Regions from separate parts of the Gordonia sp. ABKF26 genome, predicted to be linked through region 1. Evidence: predicted binding sites of a transcription regulator. Region 1 holds the regulator's gene; the other holds the start of a gene.
What was found. The regulator LexA, encoded in region 1, represses DNA repair genes until DNA is damaged. The targets are predictions, from matches to a motif close to CGAACANNTGTTCG.
Positions count from the first base shown of each region.

Region 2: AB4Z55_RS12325 (SAV_6107 family HEPN domain-containing protein) is a predicted target of LexA. The motif match lies at 2,038-2,051, and genes of this name have one in related genera.

Region 1 covers NZ_JBGCVZ010000003.1:3,566,917-3,570,316, reverse strand. Annotated here, with positions in the region: gene AB4Z55_RS16475 (phosphoenolpyruvate--protein phosphotransferase) at 1-1,278, shown strand, start outside; gene lexA (transcriptional repressor LexA) at 1,256-1,960, opposite strand; gene AB4Z55_RS16465 (LysM peptidoglycan-binding domain-containing protein) at 2,203-2,742, shown strand; gene nrdR (transcriptional regulator NrdR) at 2,842-3,354, shown strand; gene hrpA (ATP-dependent RNA helicase HrpA) at 3,328-3,400, opposite strand, start outside.
Region 2 covers NZ_JBGCVZ010000003.1:2,631,444-2,634,843, reverse strand. Annotated here, with positions in the region: gene mraZ (division/cell wall cluster transcriptional repressor MraZ) at 1-354, opposite strand, end outside; gene AB4Z55_RS12330 (DUF3040 domain-containing protein) at 875-1,279, opposite strand; gene AB4Z55_RS12325 (SAV_6107 family HEPN domain-containing protein) at 1,446-1,925, opposite strand; gene AB4Z55_RS12320 (GNAT family N-acetyltransferase) at 2,312-2,986, shown strand; gene AB4Z55_RS12315 (phytoene desaturase family protein) at 2,988-3,400, shown strand, end outside.

The DNA.
Region 1 (3,400 bases):
GGTCTACCCGAACCGGGCGTGCCGACACCGCAGGTGCCCTCGGTGCTGCTCGCCGACGACCTCGCACCCGCCGACACCGCCGGTCTCGACCCGACGACCACGATCGCGCTCGTCACCCGGCTGGGTGGGCCGACCAGCCACACCGCGATCATCGCCCGGCAACTGGGGATCCCGTGTGTGGTGGCCGTGGCCGATCTCGCCGAGATCGGACCCGGCACAACGGTTCTCGTCGATGGGACGACCGGCCGGGTCGAGGTGGAGCCGGACGCGGAGACGGCGCGGGCGCGAGTCGAGGAGGATCGTCGGCACGCCGAGCTCGTCGCCGGGTGGACGGGTCCGGGGCAGACCGCCGACGGCATCGCCGTCTCGGTGCTCGCCAATGTCGCCGACGGATCGTCGGCGCGGGCCGCCGCCGGGCACCCGGTCGAGGGCGTCGGACTCTTCCGCACCGAACTCGCCTTCCTCGAACGCGCCGACGAACCATCGGTCGACGAGCAGGCGGCGATCTACCGCGAGGTACTCGATGCCTTCGACGGCCAGAAGGTGGTGATCCGTACCCTCGACGCCGGCTCGGACAAGCCCTTGAGGTTCGTGACCCACCCAGACGAATCCAATCCCGCGCTCGGTGTCCGTGGGGATCGAATCGCCCTGGCGCATCCCGAGATCCGAGCCCACCAGCTCGACGCGATCGCGCACGCCGCGTCGGGTTCCGACGTCGCGCCGTGGGTCATGGCGCCGATGATCGCCTCGCCGTCCGAGGCGCGCGCCTTCGCCGCGGAGGTCCGCGGCCGGGGCCTGGTCGCCGGGGTCATGATCGAGGTGCCCGCGGCCGCCATCCTGGCCGAGGCCGTGCTCGCCGAGGTGGACTTCGTGTCGATCGGCACCAACGATCTGACGCAGTACACGATGGCGGCCGATCGGATGTCGGCCGATCTCGCCGGATTGACCGATCCGTGGCAGCCTGCGGTGCTCAGCCTGATCGCGGGTGTCGCCGCAGCGGGTGTCCGCCAGGGCAAGCCGGTCGGGGTGTGCGGTGAGGCGGCTGCCGATCCGAATCTCGCCTGCGTGCTCGTCGGTCTCGGGGTGACCTCGCTGTCCAGCGCGCCGACCGCGGCCGCCGCGGTGGGGGCTCGGCTCGGCGAGGTGACCGCCCAGGACTGCCGCGCCGCCGCCGACGCCGCGCTGGCCACGTCCGACCCCGCCGCGGCGCGAGAAGCTGCCGCGGCGGTGCTCGACCGTTCGGTCGGGGGAGAGGTCAGACTCGCCGCATCACGGTGACGACCTTGCCGAGGATCACGGCGTCGTTGCCCGGGATGGGATCGAACAGCTCGTTGTGCGGCATCAGCCACACATTGGCGCCCTGACGCTTGAAGGTCTTCACGGTGGCCTCGCCGTCGATCATCGCTGCGACGATGTCGCCGTTGTCGGCGACGTTCTGCTGCCGCACGACGACCCAGTCGCCGTCGCAGATGGCGGCGTCGATCATCGACTCGCCCACGACGCGCAGCAAGAAGAGCGAGCCCTCGCCGACCAGCTCGCGAGGAAGCGGGAACACGTCCTCGACCGCCTCCTCGGCCAGGATCGGGCCACCGGCCGCGATCCGGCCGAGGACCGGCACGAAGGTCGGCTCGGGCAGCCGGCCGGCCGACGGGGTCTCCGGCGACGGCGATTCGCTCGGCGCGATGTTGACCGCACGCGGCCGGTTCGCATCCCTCTTGAGCAGACCCTTGCGCTCGAGGGTCCGTAGCTGGTGGGCGACCGACGATGTCGAGGCCAGGCCGACCTCGTCGCCGATCTCGCGGATGCTCGGCGGGTAACCGCGCTCGCGTACCGAGCGGCGGATGACTTCCAGGACCCCGAGCTGGCGCGGGGTGAGTGAGGCCTCGGCGGCGGCGACGTCGATAGGGGCCTCGTCGTCGGCTCCCCGCGCTCGGCCGCGCCTATCGCCGGTGTCACTCATGTTCGGTTCCTCTCGTTTTCGGAACGTGCTGGTAGATGGCCCGTGGGGATGTTCAGCCGCGTCCGAGCCTAGCGGAGTGCGACCTGCACCTCAAACATTTGTTCGATGTGTCGCGAGACTTTGTCGGTGCGCCGTGCTACAAATTCGAACATCAGTGCATCGAACATCTGATCGAAGTTCGAACACCGAACGCCAGACACCCGAACACCCGAAGATCCCGCACCGAACACCCGGAGGGCACCATGCGCACCGCCACTCTCGTCGCTCCCGTCCGTACCGAGCGTCCCGACACCATCCGGGCGCGCACCGACCGCGCCGACCGTATCCGGACCCGGACCCCGCTGTCCGACGGTTCTCGGCCCGTCGACAACCGGCCGGCAGGCAACCGTCCGGTGGGCGGGTCGCCACTGACGCCACGCGTCGGCGGCACGCACTGCGGCTCCCCGGTGGGTGCCCGGGGCCGCGGGCCGGTCGGTCCGGATGCAGCGGTGTTCCGTCGCCGTCGCCGCACCGCCGTCGCGGTCCTCGCCGGCGTCGGCCTCGCGTTCGTCGTGTGGGTGTTCGGTGTCGTCGGTCAGAACTATTCGGACTCGATGACGCCCGCCGCGGTGAGCGCAGAGGTCGTCCACGTGCGCGCCGGGGATTCCCTCAGCACGATCGCCGGCCGGGTGGCGCCCGAGATGCCCCGCGACATCGTGATCGACGAGATCGTCGCGATGAACGATCTGCCGTCGAGTGCGCTGCAGGTGGGTCAGCCCCTGCTCACCCCCCGGTACCGCTGAGGCCGGGCGGTATCCTCGATGTCACAGGGGCCGGCCGAGAAGCGGCCGGGCGCACGGTTTCGGTGCGTTCCAGCGTCCCGCGACCTGCGTGAGGACACGATGCGCTGCCCCTTCTGCAAGAACGACGACACCAAGGTCATCGACTCGCGTGTCGCAGATGAAGGGCAGGCCATCCGACGGCGTCGCTCGTGTGTGGAGTGCGGGCGCCGATTCTCCACGGTGGAGAGCGCCGTGCTCGCCGTGGTCAAACGCAACGGGGTCACCGAGCCGTTCAGTCGCGAGAAGGTCATGCGCGGTGTGCGTCGTGCCTGTCAGGGCCGGCACGTCGCCGAGGACGCACTCGCGCAACTCGCCCAGCAGGTCGAGGACACGGTGCGCGCGAGCGGATCGGCCGAGATCCCCAGCAACGAAGTCGGTCTCGCGATCCTGGGTCCGCTGCGTGATCTCGACGAGGTGGCGTACCTGCGGTTCGCGTCGGTGTACCGGTCGTTCGACTCGGTGGACGACTTCCAGCGCGAGATCGACGATCTGAAGTCGTCGGCGTCCGGTGGCGGACGTGTCGAGACCGCCACCACCGATCCCGTCTCAGCCGAGTCGGTCCAGAGCTCGTAGGACGCGCTTCTCCGACACGGGGAACGCGGTACCGAGACGCTCGGCG
Region 2 (3,400 bases), 940 kb from region 1:
CCAGATCTCGAGGTGGTCGAAACTGCCGAACACCACGCACTCCTTCGTCAGCCCCGCGTAGACACGATGGTCGGCGGACAGGCTGATCCTGCCCTGACCATCTGGTCGTTGTTCTTCCGAACCGGCGAAGAAGGTTCGCTGGAAGGCACGCAGATCGGGATCGTTTCGAGATGCCTCGACGATCCGAGCGGCGATCGCATCGAACTCCTCGGTCCGGTACACCGACAAGCTGTGATCTTGGCCTTTGGTGACCACTACCCCTCCTGCCAGTGCGTCGCGGAACTTGGCGGGCAGCGTGAGCCGCCCCTTGTCGTCCAACTTGGGCGTGTAGGTACCGACGAATCGCACGGACACGTCGACACCTCCTGCCCACCGGATTCTGCGCCGTCCTGCGCCTCACCCGGTGATGCCACAGTACCCCACTTTCCACCACTTTCCACCCCACACGGCCCCCTGATTCACCCCACCTCAGCAAATATGCAGTTCAGAGACATTGATTCGAGTGTGGCGAAGCCTGCCTCGGCGCGTCGCGAGAAGGAATCTCGACGCGAGCGGCGTGACAAGAGGTGTTTGTGATGCGAGAGAGGCTTGAATGACGAGGCGAAACCGATGGGTGGGGCATAGTGGGGCGCCCCGGTGGGGGGAAGTGGGGATCGCCGGTGGGGTGAAGTGGGGACACCGTCGACTGGGCGTCCGATCCCGTCGACCGTGCGTCCGATCCCTTCGACCGTGCGTCGCGCAGTGTTTCGGAACTCACAGGAGGCGAACGGCAGCACGAAAAGAGCCGCGTGCCCGAAGGCACGCGGCTCTCTCTATGCAGTTGTGTCGCGGGGTCGGTCAGCCGATCGACGAACGCGGAGTCGCGATCAGCGGATCACTCTTGCTCGAACCGGCGATTGAATCGCTCCTCCATACGTTCGGACAGCTTGCGCTTGCCGCCGGACGACCCGGATTGCTTCTTGCCGGCCCTGGGCGCCGACGAACCGGACTCGGCGGTGCCGCTGCTGTCTCCCCAGAGAGCGAAGAGACCGGCCCCGAACATCACCAGGAAGCCCAGCAGGCTCACTATCGGGAATCCGCCGATGCTGATGTCGACGATGAGTCCGCCGACCAGCATCACCAGGCCGACGACGAAGATCGCCGCCGCCTGCAAGCGACGACGACCGCTCGACCTCCCCAGACGTCGACGCTTGACACTGGACGCAAACTTGGGGTCTTCCGCGTACAGCGCGCTCTCGATTTGTTCGAGCATGCGTTGCTCGTGCTCCGAAAGTGGCACCGACCCTCCTTCTCACTGATCCGCGACGCCGACGAAGGTCACCCGCGACCGGAAAGGCGTCTGCGCCTATATCGTCCCATGATACGAGGTGAAACCGACCGCGACCACCATTACTCGCCGTTGCGGATGACCGGCCGGTGCGAGATACGGCAAAGTGTGGCCCGATTCACGCTGTCGCGCCGATCTGCGGGGCCTCGAAACCGAGTTTTCCTTGCTCGTAGGCGATGACCATCGTCTCGACCTGGCGCAGGAAGTCGAGGACGAGCAGACGCATTCCGGCCACGCTGTCGGGGTCGACCGTGCGGATGATGCCGGACTCGATCTTCATCCGCACCGGCGAGAGCGCCGCGAACCGGGCTGCGATCGGCGCCAGCTCAGGTGCGACCATGCCGATGCGCGTCCACGCGTTCGAGGTCGACGTCCTGCGCCGGACCGTGCCGATCGGCTCGTGGACGGCCAGGGCCGCACCCGACGCGCGGAGGGCGACCAGATACAGCTGTCGAAAACGTTCGGCACCGTCGTCGACACCGTCAGCATTGTCGAGGAGCAGGTGTGCGCGCTCGAGGAGATCGCGGGCGCGGCCGACCATCACCGGATCGACGGGTGCCCCGTGGGTGAGAGCTGTGGCGCTGCGACTCCTGGCCATGCCGTCCTCCTCCTCGTGCGTGTGGTCGTTGTGTCCGGCGGCAGACGCTTCCCTCGTCCGCCGCCGGACCGTGTCGTGGATGAACGCGAACAGCTTGCGGAGGCACATTCATCGAACATCCGTTCGACACGTTCAATATAGCTAGCCCGGCGTCGGTGTTCAAGACATCTGTGACCCGAAACCACCGCCGGCCTGTACAACGCCACCACCCGCGACCCGATTCCTGCCGAGTGTGCATCATCGATAGGACAATTCCCGGAAGTGTCCGGCGCCGGTATCCACCCCAGAGGGCGGTGCGCCGGCGGTGATGCCGGGCGACTCATACGCGGTGACGACAACACAGAGCCGACGACATAAAGAACGACGACGAGGAGAACGGGAGTCCGTTGACGATCCGCCTGGTGAGCCTGACCGGCCAGGACGCCCGGGCCTGGCTCGAGCCCGCACTGGAGATCTACGTGACCGCGATGAACTATCCGCGCGGTACCGAGATCCACCGCGCCGGGCTCTGGCGTGAGCACATCGGTCGGCCCGGATGGCGCGCGGTGGGAGCGGTCGAGACCGTGAGTCCCCACGAGGCGCGGACCATGCCTGCCGCGCGCCGTCGGGTGGGTCCGCCGGTCGGCATCGGGCCCGACGACCTGCTGGTCGGCATCGCCTATGGATACACGGGCGCGACCGGCCAATGGTGGAACCAGCAGCTGCGACTCGGACTCCGTCAGACCGGCCGGCCGCCCGAGACGATCGAGGCGATCGCTCGCGACTACTTCGAACTCACCGAATTGCACGTGCACCCCACCGCCCAGGGACGAGGAATCGGCCAGTGGCTGCTCGCGCGGCTTCTCGCCGACCGGCCCGAACGTCACGTACTCCTCTCGACCCCGGAGATCCCTGCCGAGGACAACCGGGCGTGGTCGCTGTACCGGCGGATGGGCTTCACCGACGTCCTGCGTCATTTCACCTTCACCGGCGACCCCCGTCCGTTCGCCTTCCTCGGACGGCCGCTCCCCCTCGAACTACAACCGCCGACCGCGGCCCGCCGCGCCGAAGCCGGGAGCTGACATGCACGGAACCCGGCGCGACGCCGTCATCATCGGCGGGGGCCACAACGGGCTGATCGCCGCGGCCTATCTGGCTCAGGCCGGACGGGAGGTGGAGGTCCTCGAGCGGGACGAGATCCCCGGCGGCGCCGTCTCGACCGTCGAACGGTTCCCCGGGCACCGGGTCGACCGCGGGTCGTCGTCGCACCTGATGATCCGTCACTCCCCCGTCCTCGACGACCTCGAGCTGGCCGCACACGGTCTGCGGTACGTCGACTGCGATCCGTGGGCGTTCGTCCCGGCGACCGAGACGGCCCCGCCGATCGTCTTCCGCACCGACCTCGCCGCGACCTGCACGTCGATCGAAAATGCCTGTGGTGCAGCCGATGCCGCCGCCTACCGCCGATTCGTCGCCACGTGGACACCACGTGCCCG